DNA from 3 places in the Actinoplanes sp. NPDC051475 genome. Region 1 is predicted to be linked to each of the others. Evidence: riboswitches for the same ligand, from Rfam matches in the RefSeq annotation. Region 1 holds a riboswitch; each other region holds the start of a gene.
The links. Region 1 has a riboswitch for cyclic di-AMP ahead of AB0368_RS03830 (NlpC/P60 family protein). Riboswitches for the same ligand answer to the same signal wherever they lie in the genome.

Region 1 (5,307 bases):
GCAGGTGCGGGAGTTCGCCTGGGCGGCGGGACCGTTCAAGAAGATCTCCGGTACGACCGCGGCCGGCGTCAAGGTGAACGTCTACTCGGTCGCGTCGATCTCCAACCGCAGCGCCACCTCGATGCTGTCGGTCGCCACCGGCGCCCTGGACTCCCACGCCTCGCGGTTCGGCGCGTACCCGTACGGGGAGGCCGACGTGGTGCTGGACAACGGCTTCTGGTTCGGCGGGATGGAGTACCCGGGCTTCGTCCTTGACCTGGTCAACTCGACCGCGCTGGCCCATGAGCTGGCACACCAGTGGTTCTACGGCATCGTGGGCGACGACGAGTACAGCACGCCGTGGCTGGACGAGGGCTTCACCGACTACGCCACCGACCTGTACTTCAACCGCACCGGCTCGGGCTGCGGCATCACCTGGCAGTCGGCCGCCGAGAAGCTGACGAACTCGATGGCGTACTGGGACGCGCACTCGAACCGCTACAGCACGGTGGTGTACGGGTACGGCAAGTGCACCCTGCACGACCTGCGCCGGCTGATCGGCTCCACGGCGATGACGGGGCTGCTGCGCTCGTACGCGGCGTCGCACTGGTACGGCGTCTCGACCGTGGCCGACTTCAAGGCGGCCGCGCAGGCCGCCGCGGGGTCGACGGACCTCACGTCCTTCTGGGCGGCGCATCGCGTCGAGGGCTGACCGGACACGCGAAGAGCCGCCACGCGTTCGTGGCGGCTCTTCGGCGTCGTGCGGGTGCCGGGTCAGCCCGGGCGGCGCATGCCCGTGATGGCACCGCTGCGGTCGATCGGCGCCATGCGCACATGGTCACCCGTGTGGGGTGCGTGCACCATGATGCCGCCGCCCACGTAGATGCCCACGTGGTGCACCGGACTGCCGTAGAAGATCAGGTCACCCGGTTGCAGTTCGCTGCGGCTGACGGCCCGGCCCTCGTGGATCTGGTCACCCGTGAAGTGCTCCAGGTGCACCCCCACGGAGGCCCACGCCACCTTGGTGAGACCCGAGCAGTCGTAACCGCCCGGCCCCTCCGACCCGAAGATGTACGGCTTGCCGATCAGGTCGCACGCCTTCTGCGCCGCGCGCCCGCCCTTGTCGTTGGTGTAGCTCACCGGGCAGGGACCGGTGCGCAGCGGGCCGTCGTTCGCACCCGCCGAGCCGTACGCCTTGATCCGCAGCTTCTGCAAGGCGTCGACCTTCTTCTGGATCTCCTTCTTCCGCGTGCCGAGGTCCTTGTCGCGGACCGCCACGGCGTCGGTCAGGGTCACCAGGGCCGCCTTGTCCTGCGCGTACTTGTCGCGGAGCTGCGCCGCCCCGGCCACCTGCTGGCGCTGGTGGCGGGCGATCTGGTCGAGAAACGTGAGCTTCTCGGTCAGGCCGGTCGGCGAGCCACTGACGACCATGGCCTCCACCGCACCGGGCGAGCCCTGCTTGTACGCGTCGGCCGCCATGCCACCCACGTGCGACATGGCCAGATCCACCTCCAGCTGGAGGGGCTCCAGCCGGTCGTTGATCTTCTTGAGCTGGGCCCGGTTCTTGATCAGCTGATTGTGCACGTCGTTGTACTGCTCGATGATCGACTCGAGCTTGTCCCACTGCTCGTCGATCTGTTTCTCGATGCTCGAGGGCGACGGGGTCGCGTGGGCCGCGGTGGGTACCAGCAGCACGCCGACCGCGGCGACGACACCGAGCAGACCGCGCAGAATCGTGGCGCGGCGCGCCGCAATCCGTTTCACGAAGGTGCAGTGTCCTTTCTTCCCTCGGCCGCCGACCGGGTTAGCTGTCGGGTTCGGACGGGAAGCGCGCCCGGCCGCGATGGTGCCGCGGCTTCACCCCAGATGCCTGGGTCCCCGGTTCGTGATGCACGATTAGGCGGTGACGCGCCGGTTCGCCCGGTTCGGGCGAAGGGGGACCGACGAGCCGGGCCCCACCGTACTCCCGATGACGGCAGAACTAAACACGGCGATGTCAGGACACTTAACGCACAACGCCTAGTGACCGACCGTGATTAAGAAAGACTTAAAGCGGCCACGCGGTGAGCGCACGCCCCAGCCAGGGCACCACCAGGATCACTGTGGGTAACACCAGCAAACTCACTGTCATCAGTACCGCCAGGACGGTCCACATCGGAGATCTGCCGTCCGTCCCGGCCAGCCGCTCAAGCCGGCGGCGCCGCTCCTCGCCGGCATCGCCGCCGGCCTCCGCGGGCACGTCCGGGCTCACCGCGTCGCTGAGCACCGACAGGGCGGTGCGCAACGGCTCCGCCCCGCAGCGGCGCCGGGCCGCGTCGTCGGCGACCATCTCGAGCAGCAGGTGCACGGCGTCCAGCGGCGCCCGGCTGCGCAGCGGCCGCGGGACCGCACGATAGAACGCGGTGAAAGACTCCAGCACGAGGTCGTGCCGGTGCCGCAGGTGCGCCTGCTCGTGTGCGATGACGGCGGCCACCTGCGCACGGTCGAGCACGCGCAGCGCTCCCCCGCTGACCACCACCCGGGGGTTGCGGCCCGGCAGGCAGTACGCGAACGGCAGCGGGCCGTCGAGCACCCGCAGCCCGTGCGGCACCTCGGCCGGCAGCTCGCCATGGCGTTCGGCGTCGTCGAGGAGGTCCACGAGCATGCGGTGCCGGGCGCGGCGGGTCCGCGAGCGGTAGGTCACCCCGGCAAGCGAGACGAGCAGCCGGACGATGATCACGGCCGCCACCACCAGGGCCGCGACCAGGGCGGCCGCCCCCGCCGGCCGGCCCGAGCCCAGCGCGCCGACCAGCTCCTGCGGACCGGCGAGGACGACACCCAGGGCGCAGAGGATGCCGGTCAGGGTGATGCTCTGCCAGAGGGCCACCGCGGCTGCCGGCGCCCGGCCCGGCCACCGCGCGGCGGCCAGGATCCCCGGCACGGCCAGCGACAGGGTCAGGCCCAGCGCGCCGAGCAGCAGCGCGGTCACGACCCGGCGGCCGATTCCCTCCGGGCCGCCTCGATGGCGGCGGTCAGCATCGAGGGGTCGATGCGTCCGACGAAGTGGGCCAGCGCGGCGTCCCGTACGCCGTCCGGGGCGGTGCTGAGCGCGTCGAGCATCAACGCCGCGGTCATCTCCTCGCGCGACTGCGCCGGCGCGTAGCGGTACGCCCGGTCCGCCTTGTGCTGGGTCACCACACCCTTGCGGGCCAGCCGGTCCAGCACGGTCATCACCGTCGTGTACGCCAGGTCGCGCTCGCGGCTCAGGCGCTCGTGCACCTGCCGGACGGTCAGCGGCTCCGCGGCGTTCCACAACTGCTGCATGACCTCCCGCTCGAGGTCTCCCAAAGCCATGTGACCCACTCTACTGCACGGCGTCGTACTACACGTCGTAGTATCTACTACGAGATGTCGTAGAGGGGATACCGACGTGGACGTGCTCGACCTGACCCGGCTCCAGTTCGCGGTGGTGACGATCTACCACTACTTCTTCGTGCCGCTGTCGATCAGCCTCGCCGCCACCGCGGCCGGGCTCCAGATCGCCTGGCTGCGCACCGGGAAGGACACGTACAGGGACCTGACGAAGTTCGTCGGGAAACTGCTGATCGTCACGTTCGCCGTCGGGGTGGTCACCGGCCTCGTGCAGGAATTCCAGTTCGGCATGGGCTGGAGCAACTTCGCGCGGTTCTACGGCGACGTCTTCGGACCCACGCTGGCGATCGAGGGCATGCTCGCCTTCTTCCTCGAGGCCACGTTCCTCGCGCTGTGGTACTTCGGCTGGGACCGGCTCCCCCGCAGGCTCCACGCCGCCACCATCGTCGTGGTCGCCGTCGGCACGGTGCTGTCCGCGTTCATCATCCTGGCCGCGAACTCGTTCATGCAGAACCCGGTCGGGTACTCGATGGACCCGGTCACCGGCCGCGCCCGCCTCGACGACTTCGGCGCCCTGCTGCTCAACAAGGTCAACCTCGCCGCCTTCCCGCACACCCTGTCGGGAGCGCTGATGGCGGGCGGGTCGCTCCTGCTCGCCGTCGGCGCGTGGCGGCTGCGGGCGGCGGGGGCGGCGGCCTTCCGTACGCTGGCCCGCCTGGGTGCCTGGCTGACCGTCGTCGGCGGCGCCCTCACCGCCGTCACCGGCGACCACCTCGGCAAGGTCATCACCGAGGTGCAGCCGATGAAGATGGCCGCCGCCGAGGCCCTCTACGCCACCACCGCCGGGGCGCCCTTCTCGGTGTTCGCCGTCGGCGGCCCGGACGGCGGCGAGCCGTTCCTGAGCATCGAGATCCCGCGGCTGCTGTCGATCCTCGCCAAGGGCACCCCGGGCGCCACCGTCCAGGGCATCGACGACCTCCAGGCGCAGTACGCGGCCCAGTTCGGCCCGGGCAGCTACGTGCCGATGATCCCGGTCGCGTTCTGGAGCTTCCGGCTGATGATCGGCATCGGGATGCTGGCGGCGGCCGTCGCGGCGTACTACCTGTGGAGCACCCGCCAGGACCGCCGTACGCACCCGCTGCTGCTGCGGACCCTGCCGCTCATCCCGGTCCTGCCGGCCGCCGCCAACAGCCTCGGCTGGATCTTCACCGAGACCGCCCGCCAGCCCTGGCTCGCCTTCGGCATCTCGCGCGTGGCCGACGGCATCTCCCCCGGCCTCACCCGCGGCGAGGTTGCCGGGTCCCTCATCGGCTTCGCCGTCGTCTACGGCGTGCTCGCCGTCGTCTGGCTGCGCCTGGTCCGCCACCTCTCCCGGCAACCGCTCGAGTCCGCATCCGCACCGGCCACGGAGGCCGAGCGGATCCCGGCCCCCGTCTACTGAGGAAGGCACCCATGGTCACCGTCTGGTTCGCGCTCGTCGTCCTCTGCTGGGTCCTCTTCTTCGTCCTCGAGGGCTTCGACTTCGGCGTCGGCCTCCTCGGCCCGGTCCTCGGCCGCGACGACCACGAACGCGGCGCCATCGTGCGTACGGTCGGGCCGTTCTGGGACGGCAACGAGGTCTGGCTCGTCGCGGCGATCGGCGTCACCTTCGCGGCCTTCCCGGACTGGTACGCCGCCCTGCTGTCCGGTCTCTACCTGCCGATGGCCGCGCTGCTGCTCCTGCTCGCCGTCCGCGGCGTGGCCCTCGAGTTCCGCGGTAAGGGCGACGGCCCGGCGTGGCGCAGGCGCTGCGACGCCGCGCTGGCCGCCAGTTCGGCAGGGATCGTGGCGCTGTGGGGTGCCGTCCTCGGTGTGCTGACCCACGGCCTCGCGGTCGGGGCCGACGGTCAGGTGACCGGCACCGGCCCGGCGCGCAGTCTCGCCCCGCTGGCATCCTGGCCCGCCCTCGCCGGAGCCGTCCTCGCCCTGTACGCGGCC
Region 2 (5,307 bases), on a different contig from region 1:
AGATCAAGCTCGACCGGTCGTTCGCGCCGGTGCCGGGTCCGGATGCCATCGCCGGAGCGGTGCTGCAGATCGCCCGTGCGATGGGGGTGGAGGCCGTCGCCGAGGGCGTCGAGACCCTGGCGCAGGCGGAGAAGCTGGGTGATCTCGGCTACGTCCGCGCGCAGGGCTTCCACTTCGCCCGGCCCATGGCGCCGGAGCAGATCGCGGCGGCCATCATGGCGCCGGCGGAGTGCCTCGCAATGCCGTCGTGACGGAGTCCACGAGCTTCTCGAGGTAGTCGTCGTCGATCGGGGTACGCGCGACTGCGAGCCGCCAGTACAGCGGGCCGAGCATGAGGTCGACCGCGAGCTCCGGATCGGTCCCCGCGGGCAGCTCGCCCCGCTCGACGGCCTGCCCGACGATCTTCTCGCCGACCGCGAGCTGGTGGGTGCGCAGGGCGCGCTGGAGCGTCTCGGCGATCTTGGGAGTCCGCGCGGTCTCGGCCATCAGGTCGGGGATGATCTGCGAGGCGATGCGGTGCTGCAGCGCCTTGCTGACGATGAACATCAACAGCTGCAGATCCGTGGCGAAACTTCCGGTGTCCGGCATCGGCACGCTACGCTCCGCCACACCGGAGACGATCTCCAGTACCATCTCCAGCTTGTTGCTCCACCGGCGGTACACAGCCGTCTTGCCGACCCCGGCCCGGCGCGCCACCGCCTCGATGGAGAGCCGGCCGTAGCCGACCTCGGCCAGCTCGTGCATCACTGCGTTCCGGATGGCCGCGGTGATGTCACCACGGAGCACCGCCGCTCCGGCCGGTGCACGTTTCGCTGTCGCCACGAGGACACTATACGCGAGGACGCAACGGTTGCGTTTCGACGTCGGGTCGGATAAATTCGGGCCAACGTCGATACGATGGCGTTTCATCGCGACAGACTGTTTAGTGTGTTCCCGCGGAAGTCACCCAGGTCCCCGACCCCTGACGGACCGACCAGATCGGAGCGCCACCCCATGTCTCAGACGGCGGTCGCCGATTCCGACACCGGCACCCCTCTGCGGGAGCTCGCCCGCCGGCACGGCCTGAGCGCGGCCGGCAAGCTGCCGGGCCTGGCCGCCTACACGCGGCAGCTGTGGTCGTACCGGCACTTCATCGCCTCGTACGCGAATGCCAAGGTCATGTCGTCGCTGGGCAAGACCCGGCTCGGGATGGTCTGGCAGGTGCTGACGCCGCTGATCAACGCGGCTGTCTACTACGTGATCTTCGGGCTCGTCCTCAGCACGGCGCGGGGCGTCGACAACTTCATCGCCTACCTCTGCACCGGCGTGTTCGTCTTCCAGTTCACCCAGTCGGTGGTACAGGCGGGCATCCAGGCGATCAGCGGAAACCTCGGGCTCATCCGGGCCCTGCACTTCCCGCGTGCGAGCCTGCCGCTCGCGATCACCATGGTCGAGGTCCGCAACATGCTGGCCTCGGTCGCGGTCCTGATGGTCATCGTCGGCATCCGCGAACCGATCACCTTCGAGTGGCTGCTCGTCGTGCCGATCTTCCTCCTCCAGTCGGTCTTCAACGCCGGCCTCGCCATGGCCGCCGCCCGGCTCGGTTCCAAGGTCGCCGACTTCAAGCAGCTCGTGCCGTTCATCATGCGGATCTGGCTGTACGGCTCCGCCGTGCTCTACCCGGTCTCCAAGTTCGCCGACAAGCTGGACGGCTGGAAGCTCGCGGTCGTCGAGGCCAACCCGCTGCTCGTCTTCATCGACCTGATGCGCCACGCCCTGATGGAGGACGTGCAGCTCGCCAACTCGCCGCTCGTGCTGTGGCTGGAGGCCATCGGCTGGACGATCGTGGTGGGCATCGGCGGCTACGTCTACTTCTGGCGCGGAGAGAAGGGCTACGGCCGTGGCTGACCAGCGCGAACCCACCGTGATCGTGGACGACGCGCACGTCGTCTACCGGGTCCACCAGGCCGGCAGCGCCGGTACGGGCAGCCCGCTCGCCAGCTTCAAGCGGATCGTCACCGGCTCCAAGCCGGCCACGCTGCGGGAGGTGCACGCGATCAAGGGGGTGAGCTTCGTCGCGTACAAGGGCGAGGCGATCGGCCTGATCGGCACCAACGGCTCGGGCAAGTCCACCCTGCTGCGCGCGATCGCGGGCCTGCTGCCGGTCGAGAAGGGCGCCGTCTACGCGGCCGGCCAGCCGTCGCTGCTCGGCGTCAACGCGGCGCTGATGAACGACCTCCCCGGCGAGCGCAACGTCGTGCTGGGCTGTCTCGCCATGGGCATGTCACCGGCCCAGGTGAAGGCCCAGGTCAAGGACATCATCGACTTCTCCGGCATCAACGAGCGCGGCGACTTCAGCTCGTTGCCGATGCGGACGTACTCGTCCGGCATGGCCGCTCGGCTGCGTTTCTCGATCGCGGCCGCCAAGAAGCACGACGTGCTGCTGATCGACGAGGCGCTGGCCACCGGCGACGCCAAGTTCCGCAAGCGCAGCGAGCAGCGGGTCCGCGACCTGCGCGCCGAGGCCGGCACCGTCTTCCTGGTCAGCCACAGCGAGCAGTCGATCCGGGACACCTGCGAGCGCTGCATCTGGCTGGAGTCCGGGCTGATCCGCGGCGACGGCCCCACCGACGAGGTGCTCAAGGAGTACGAGGCCTACGTCAAGAAGTGACGCAGGCCCCGGACGTCATCTCATCGACAGGTGCACGTGGTTCGTGTGGTCGCTGGACGGATCGCCGTTGCCCCGGGTGTACGCCTTCCACCCGCTGCTCGGCAGCCAGATCCGCCGGAACCAGATGACGTAGAGCACACCCAGCCGGCTCGCGTTGTTGATGAAGTAGTTCGCCAGCCGGTTGCCGTAGTCGCGGCTGCTGCCCGACGCGATGCCACCGAAGCCGCCCCGGTCGGCCGCGAAGTCGCAGGCCCGGCCCTGGGGATGCTCACCGCTGTTCTGGTGGCGGAAGCAGGCGACGAAATGGGTGAAGCCGTCGGCCTTGGCCTCCTTCATGGCGTGCAGCGTCCGCGGGGTGATGCACCCGGTGGTGGTCGGGTCGTTGACGGTGCAGGACTCATTCGGTAGCGAGCCGTCGGAGTTGCGGGGCGCGGCGGCGGCGCGTGAGCTGGAGCCCCCGCCGGTGGAGCCGCTGCCACCACCGTCGTCCGCGGCCGTCGTGGTGGCGTTGTGTGCCTTCAGCGCGCCCTCGGCCTGCGTCTTGCGCTTGGCCATGATGGTGAGCTGCTTCTGCTGGTCGCGGATCGACGCGTCGATCGCCAGCTTCGCCTGCTCCTGCCGGGCCCGTGCGTCCTTCAGGTCGCGGATCGCGCGGTCCTGCTTCACCGCGACCGTCTCCAGGGTCTGGGCCCGGTCCAGCATGCTGCCGGTGGAGTCGGCGGTGAGCAGGGCGGTCATCGGGCCCAGCCGGCCGGTCCGGTACGACCTGCGCACGATCTCGTCGAGCGCGCCCTGCTTGGGGCCGAGCTCGGTGTCGATCTCCTTGAGCTTGGCGACGAGCTCCTGCTGGCGCTTCTTCGAGCGGTCGAGCGCCTCCTTGGCTTCGACGAAGCCCTTCGACGCCGCCTCGAGCTGCTCGACGAGGGACTTGGAGCCGCCCTCCCCGTCGTCGCCGGAATCTCCCGGCGCGGCGAGCGGGCGGGGCGCCGCGGTGGCCGCGGCCGGGGCGACGAGCGCCAGCCCCGAGGTGGCGACGAGGACCGCGAGCAGGGTCGCTAATCGCCGGCGGACAGGGTCGAGCCTCACGTGCGTTCCTTCCGTCGGCCGCCGGTCGGGTTAGCTGACGGGTTCGGGACGGAAGTGATCCCTACCGCAGGAGCTGCGGATTCACCCCATTACCGGATGGGTCCCCGGCTCGCCTTTCGGCGATTAGGCGGCGGTTCCGTGATGGAACCGTGACGAACGATACCCACGGTTTTCCGCAATCGACAGGTGTCGCACTCTGTGCGGTCATCCGAACACACGGCGTCAGTTTCCGCGGGCTGTCATTCCATCGAGTGGTAACGCAAAGTCGTTGGGAGGTAACGCTTTTGCCGATGTCGCGCCCGGTGATGAGCGGCCCGGAGTCAGGTAAGCTTTCCGCCGGTCACTGCCAAGGAAGGCACCGCCCCCAAGGTGCCGGCAGACCACCGCTCAATCGCCGTGAGGCGAATCGGGGAACCACCTGGTAATGGGGTGAATCCGCTGAACAAGCGGTAGGGATCGCTTCCGTCCCGAACCCGTCAGCTAACCCGGTCGGCGGCAACACGGAAGGAAACTGGATGACGGCAAGACCCCGCCGGTGGCTGGTCCTCGCCCTGGCATCGCTCACTGCGGTCACCCTGATCGCAGCCCCCGGCGCGCCCGCGAGTGCGGCGCCGGGCGGCGGGAACTCGTCGACTGCCGACGACGGCGACGACAATCCCATGCTCAACGACGTGCTGGACAACACGGGCCGGCGCTACCTGGCGGCCAAGTCGGCGGTCGCGAAGTCGACCAAGAGCCAGCTGGCCCTCGCCCTCAAGGTCAAGGACGCGGAGGCCACGCGGGACGCCCTGCTGCCCGAGGTGGGCGCGGTGGCGGCGCAGCAGTACCGCACGGGCGGCCTCACCACCATGGGCTTCCTGCTCAACGTCCGCTCGCCCGACGCGTTCATCGACAAGGCGGTCTCGCTCGAGGAGATCAACGACCTCAACGACAACAAGCTGCGCCAGCTCGACGCTGCCATCAACGACGTCGCCACCGCGAAGGCGCGCCTCGACCAGGAGGTCAAGGCGCAGAAGCAGAACCTCGAGCTGATGACGAAGCAGAAGGAGTCCGCCGAGAAGGCCCTCGACCTGGTCGGCGGCAAGACGGTGACCGGCGGCTTCGTGCTGGCCAAGTCCCGGGTGGCGGCGCCCGCGCCCCGCAACGCGGACGGGGAGTTCGGCCCGCTGCCGTGCAACGTCGACGACCCGACCACGAGCGGCTGCATCACGGCGCGCACGCTGCACATGTACCAAGAGGTGAAGAAGGCCGGATTCAACCGCTTCGTAGGTTGTCACCGCGACGGCGGCCCGTTCGAGCACCCGAAGGGCCGCGCCTGCGACTGGTCCCTGCAGAAGAGCGGCTTCTCACCCTGGCACAACCAGGACACCCGCGAGTACGGCAACAACCTGATGGCGTTCGCGGTCCGCAACGCCGACCGGCTGGGCATCCTGTACGTCATCTGGAACCGCATGATCTGGTTCCCGGCGACGGGCTGGAAGACGTATCACGGACCGTCCAACCACACGGACCACGTGCACATCTCGATGCTGTAGCAGCGCCCCACGCGACGAAGCCCCCGTTCCCTGACG
Region 3 (5,307 bases), on a different contig from region 1:
CCGGAAGTCAAGAGCCCGAAACAAACCCATCGGTGGGGGTCGATGTTGACAGCACTGAACCGAGTAGGTAGACACAGGACTGTCCGCCGTCGTGGGAGCGCTTCCGCACGATGGAACGCCATCGCTCTCCCATCGAAAGGCGCCCCTGAGCACCGCCTGAGGAGGACTTCCATGAGGAAACGCAGACTGTTCGGCGGCGTGACTGCCTTCGCGGCCGCCGTCGCGGCGATGACAACGTTGGCAGCACCGTCGGCGCAGGCCGCCGCCGGTTTCACCGTCCGTGGCTCGCAGATCCTGGACGCCAACGACAACGCATTCGTGATGCGCGGCGTCAACCACGCCCACACCTGGTACCCGGACAAGCTGGGCTCGCTCGCCGACATCAAGGCGCTGGGCGCCAACACCGTCCGGGTGGTGCTCAGCAGCGGCGACCGCTGGACCCGAAACGACGCCGCCGACGTCACCAACGTGATCAGCCAGTGCAAGGCCAACCGGCTGATCTGCGTCCTCGAGGTGCACGACACCACGGGGTACGGCGAGGATGCCGCCGCCACCACCCTTGCCCACGCGGTCGACTACTGGATCGGCATCAGGAGCGCCCTGGCCGGTCAGGAGCGCTACGTCATGCTCAACATCGGCAACGAGCCGTACGGCAACACCGACCCGGCCGGCTGGGTCACCGACACGAAGAACGCGATCACCCGGCTGCGGGCGGCCGGGTTCGAGCACTCGATCATGGTGGACGCCCCCAACTGGGGCCAGGACTGGTCGTTCACCATGCGCGACAACGCCGCCTCGGTCTTCGCCACGGACCCGCAGCGCAACACCATCTTCTCGATCCACATGTACGGCGTCTTCGACACGGCCGCCGAGATCACCGACTACCTCGGCCGGTTCCGGGCGGCCGGGCTGCCGATCGTGGTCGGCGAGTTCGGCTTCAACCACTCCGACGGCGACCCGGACGAGGACACCGTCATGGCCACCGCCCAGGCCCAGGGCATCGGCTACCTCGGATGGTCGTGGAGCGGCAACGGCGGCGGCGTCGAATACCTCGACCTCGTCACGAACTTCGACGCCGGCCTGCTGACCTCCTGGGGTGAGCGGCTCTTCAACGGCCCGAACGGCATCAAGGCCACGTCCCGCGAGGCCACCGTCTACGGGACCCCACCCTCGTCACCCCCGGTCAGGGCCTGCACCGCCACGTACGCGACCACCGGCCAATGGACCGGCGGCTTCCAGGGCGCGGTCACGGTCAAGGCCGGGACCGCCCCGATCAGCTCCTGGACCGTCACCTGGACGTGGCCCGACGGCCAGCGCTTCACCAACACGTGGAACGCGGCCGTGACGACCTCCGGCGACGCGGTGACCGCCCGATCGCTGTCGTACAACGGCTCGCTGCCCGCGGGCGGGAGCACGAGCTGGGGCTTCACGGCCGCGTGGACCGGCCGGAACACCGCGCCGGCGGCGACCTGCACAGCCGCCTGGAAGCGCCCGCGGGAGGGCCGGTGAGGTCCGGGAACGGCCCTCCCACGGGCGAACACCCCTTCAGTGCTCCGCCGGGCCGGAAAGGTTGCCCGCGTTCCCCACATTTCTTTCAGGCCGGCGGCGCCGGGGATTCCGCGCCGGGCACGAGCAGCCGCGGACGGCCCGTACCGTCGGCGGGAACCGACCAGACCGCCGGAGTGCCGGCGCTGTCCCGCAGGGTGTACGCGGGCGTCGCGCCGTCGAGCCACGCCGCCCGGTCGTCGACGCTCGCCGTCTCGGCGGTCCCCACCACGTCCATCGACGCCAGGTCGAGCACCGACAGCCGCCGGCCCCGCGCCTGAACTCGAACATCTCCATGGCCGCCGGCTCGGCGCAGGAGCGGTGGCTGCGCACCGACAGCGGTACGGGAACCTGTCACTGATCCCGGCGCAGCCGGTAGTACACGAATCCCTCACGGGTGACGCCGCCGTCGGGGGTGAACCCGGCGGCGGCACAGCACGCGCGGCTCGGCGCGTTGCCCTTATCGATGCCGCAGAAGAACTCATCCACATCGGACAGCTCGGCGTTGTCGACGACCGCTCGCAGCAGGGCCCGGCCGCGGCCCTCGTGCCAGCGCCGCGGGTCGACCACGAAGGCGAGGCCCATGGAGCGGCGGCCGCGACCGTCGGCGTACACGTCGCCGCCGATGAAACCCACCTCGCCGGCCGCGTCCACGCCGAACCACGCGTGGCAGCGCAGCACCAGGTGGCCCCGGAACACCTCACCGCCGCCGCGCTCGGCGATCGCGAGCATGCGGGGCAACCAGTCCCGCCCGCCCAGGTAGTGCTGCACCTGGGGATGGTCGAACCAGGGCGCCGCGGAGTCCGCCAGCATTGTGGTCGGCGGGACCAGCCTCATGCGCACATCATGCCGGTACGCGCAAGCCGGCGGTGCTGTTGTCCCTCCATAGTGGTGGGTGTGGCGGGACCCGGCCGCCCCACGGGGGAAGGGCGGCCGGGCCGGTCTCCGCCAGGCCTCAGAGGGCCAGGCGTTGCCCCGGGAAGATGAGGTTCGGGTTGCCACCGATCTCACCGCGGTTCAGCTGGTACAGCGCGCGCCAGCCGCCCTTGACGTGGTGGCTGCTCGCGATCTTCGCCAGGGTGTCGCCGGAGCGCACGGTGTAGGACTTGCCGGTCGCGTGCGCCGGCGTGCTCTTGCGCGTCGTGCTCCTGTGCGTCGTGCTCCTGTGCGTCGTGCTCCTGTGCGTCGTGCTCCTGTGCGAGGACGACTTCGACGAGGCCCCGGACGTGTTCCTGCCCGAGTAGGACTTCGAGGAGCCGGCCTTCCTGCCGCACACCGGCCAGGCGCCGATGCCCTGGCCGTCGAGGACCTTCTCGGCGATGCGGATCTGCTCCGCGCGGCTCGCCTTGTTCGCCGTGCTCGCGTACTTGCCGCCGCCGTACGCCTTCCAGGTGCTGCGGCTGAACTGCAGGCCGCCGTAGAAGCCGTTGCCGGTGCTGATGCTCCAGTTGCCGCCGGACTCGCACTGCGCGACGGCGTCCCAGTTCACACTGGACCTGGCCGCTGCCGGCGATGCCGGGCCCAGCAGGGCGGCGGTGCCGGCCGCGCCCGCGACCACCAGGCCGAGGGCACGCAGGGACTGCTTGCGGATCTGTGCCATGAAAGGAAACCTCCACGCCTGCGAGGTCAGCTGTCGGGTTCGGGCCGAGGAGCCCGGCCGCGTGTGGCGGCTTCACCCCGAGGCGCGGCTTGCGCGCCGTGGAACCTGTGGGTCCCCCGCTCCATGCCTGTCGGTTGAGGTCCCGGCCCGGTCGGCGGCAGGACTCGGCGTTACCGACCGCGGGGCCCGCATCTGCGGACCGGCCGACCGTAGCCACTTCCCCCCGGGCGATCGCAAACTTCCGGGGCCGAACGTGACGTTGTTTACACCCTTGCGACCGGATTGATCTTTCTCCGAGGTGTCGTTCGAACCGGGATAATCACCGCGAAGCGGGCCATCGGCCGTACCGTTGGATCATGGAAGATCCTGCCGTCGCCGTCCGCGCCCGGCTCCTCGAGATCACCGGGCCCGAACCCGGTGGGCCGGAATGCGCGCTGCTCGTCAGGCTGCTGACGTCGTACACCGTCAAGACGCCGCCGGCTCTGGAGCGGCTGGCCGAGGCTCTGGCCGCCGGGGACCTCGCCGCCGTCCAGGACCAGGCACACGCCCTCAAGGGATCGGCGGCCAACATCGGCGCCGCCGAGCTGACCGATCTCTTCGGCGAGCTGGAGGACGCGGCGCGCGACGGCCACCTCCTGGAACCCCGGGCGACGCTGGACCGCATCCACGGCGCCTACGGCCGGGTGGCACCGGTGTGCACCCGCATCGCCGGTGACCTTCAGCAGGAGGCCGTGCGTTGACCGAGAGGGATCATTCGTCCCACCAGTTCGCCGGCGCCGTCGCGCTCACGTTCTCGGCCAGGAGGCTCTGCAGGACACTGGCCAGGACGCTCGGCTGTGCCGGCTTCTCGAGGTACGGCGCATCCGGCCGCACGAGCCCCTGGGCCAGGGCGACATGCCGGGGGATCCCGCTGATGTAGATCACGTGCATGCGGGGATACACGGCGCTGATGGCCCGGGCGAGGTCGCCCCGGCTGTCTCCGGGCAACGACAGGTCGGCGATGAGGGCGTCGATCCGGCCCTCCTGCTCCCGGCACACCTGCATGGCCGACTCCTGGTCCAGCGCGGTGAAGACGCGGAAGCCCCGGGCGGCGAGCATGTGGGCCGTGGTCTCGAGGACGTCGGCGTCGTCGTCGACCATCAGGACCGTGGCGTGACCGGAAAGGTTCGTCATTCTCGCCTCCTTGCGACCCAGCCTAAGTGCACGAACCGTGCCGCGACCGGCGTTTGTGCCGGTGGGTCACGGGACGGGCAGGGTCGGCAGCAGGGCCACCCGCAGCCCGAGCCGCAACGCGGCCAGCATGAGGGTCCCCGAGTCGGTCAGCGGCTCGAGTTCCGGCGCCCGGGACGGCTCCCGCAGGCCGAACGCATACCAGCCGCCGTCGCTGGTCGGGCCGATCACCGCATCGAAGCTGCGCAACAGCCCGTAGGCGTCACCCAGCAACCGCGCGCTCACCTCCGCCGCGATCACCAGGTAGGCACTCCCGCTCCCGGGGCCGGGGGGCGAGAGCCGCGAGTCACAGCGGAAGAACCGTCGAGTCCGGGTCATGCCCCGGTAGTGGCCGCCGGCGCCCGGAAGGTTGCCTGCCTGGGCGAGAAACCTACAGCCGGATCCATTCCGTCGCCGTCGTCACCGACTCCAGCACCGCGGCCAGTGGTTCGACCCCGAGGCCCGGGCCCGCCGGCACCGGCAGGTGGCCGTTCTCGAGCACGAAGGGCGCGGTGAGGTCGGTGGCGAAGTAGCGGTCCGAGGCCGAAGTGTCGCCGGGCAGTGTGAAGCCCGGCAGGGCGGCGAGGGCGACGTTCGCCGCCCGCCCCAGCCCGGTCTCCAGCATGCCCCCGCACCACACCGGTACACCGTGCGCCACGCACACGTCGTGGATCCGCCGCGCCTCCAGGTAGCCGCCGACCCGGCCGGGCTTCACGTTGACCACCGAGCACGCGCCGAGCGTGATCGCGGCCGCGGCGACCCGGGCCGAGGTGATCGACTCGTCCAGGCACACCGGCGTGGTGATGAGCTTGGCCAGCTCCGCGTGCCCGAGGACGTCCTCCTCGTCCAGCGGTTGCTCGATCAGCAACAGCCCGAACGGGTCCAGCCGGCCCAGGTGCCGCGCGTCGGCGAGCGTGTACGCGGTGTTGGCGTCCACCTGCATCAGCACCTCG

Region 2: linked by a shared signal. The riboswitch ahead of AB0368_RS05285 (hypothetical protein) and the one ahead of AB0368_RS03830 (NlpC/P60 family protein) in region 1 are both predicted to bind cyclic di-AMP.
Region 3: linked by a shared signal. The riboswitch ahead of AB0368_RS35185 (transglycosylase family protein) and the one ahead of AB0368_RS03830 (NlpC/P60 family protein) in region 1 are both predicted to bind cyclic di-AMP.

The regions. Positions count from the first base shown of each region.
Region 1 covers NZ_JBFAZZ010000001.1:822,160-827,466, forward strand. The annotation lists gene AB0368_RS03825 (M1 family metallopeptidase) at 1-691, shown strand, start outside; gene AB0368_RS03830 (NlpC/P60 family protein) at 754-1,743, opposite strand; cyclic di-AMP (ydaO/yuaA leader) riboswitch at 1,758-1,892, opposite strand; gene AB0368_RS03835 (M56 family metallopeptidase) at 2,027-2,947, opposite strand; gene AB0368_RS03840 (BlaI/MecI/CopY family transcriptional regulator) at 2,944-3,312, opposite strand; gene AB0368_RS03845 (cytochrome ubiquinol oxidase subunit I) at 3,389-4,771, shown strand; gene cydB (cytochrome d ubiquinol oxidase subunit II) at 4,783-5,307, shown strand, end outside.
Region 2 covers NZ_JBFAZZ010000002.1:161,638-166,944, forward strand. The annotation lists gene AB0368_RS05265 (EAL domain-containing protein) at 1-251, shown strand, start outside; gene AB0368_RS05270 (TetR/AcrR family transcriptional regulator) at 214-822, opposite strand; gene AB0368_RS05275 (ABC transporter permease) at 994-1,887, shown strand; gene AB0368_RS05280 (ABC transporter ATP-binding protein) at 1,880-2,650, shown strand; gene AB0368_RS05285 (hypothetical protein) at 2,666-3,736, opposite strand; cyclic di-AMP (ydaO/yuaA leader) riboswitch at 3,740-3,876, opposite strand; cyclic di-AMP (ydaO/yuaA leader) riboswitch at 4,111-4,247, shown strand; gene AB0368_RS05290 (hypothetical protein) at 4,252-5,271, shown strand.
Region 3 covers NZ_JBFAZZ010000025.1:52,607-57,913, reverse strand. The annotation lists gene AB0368_RS35200 (cellulase family glycosylhydrolase) at 172-1,509, shown strand; gene AB0368_RS35195 (hypothetical protein) at 1,595-1,801, opposite strand; gene AB0368_RS35190 (GNAT family protein) at 1,900-2,382, opposite strand; gene AB0368_RS35185 (transglycosylase family protein) at 2,501-3,145, opposite strand; cyclic di-AMP (ydaO/yuaA leader) riboswitch at 3,147-3,325, opposite strand; gene AB0368_RS35180 (Hpt domain-containing protein) at 3,502-3,885, shown strand; gene AB0368_RS35175 (response regulator) at 3,896-4,318, opposite strand; gene AB0368_RS35170 (DUF2064 domain-containing protein) at 4,385-4,693, opposite strand; gene menC (o-succinylbenzoate synthase) at 4,746-5,307, opposite strand, start outside.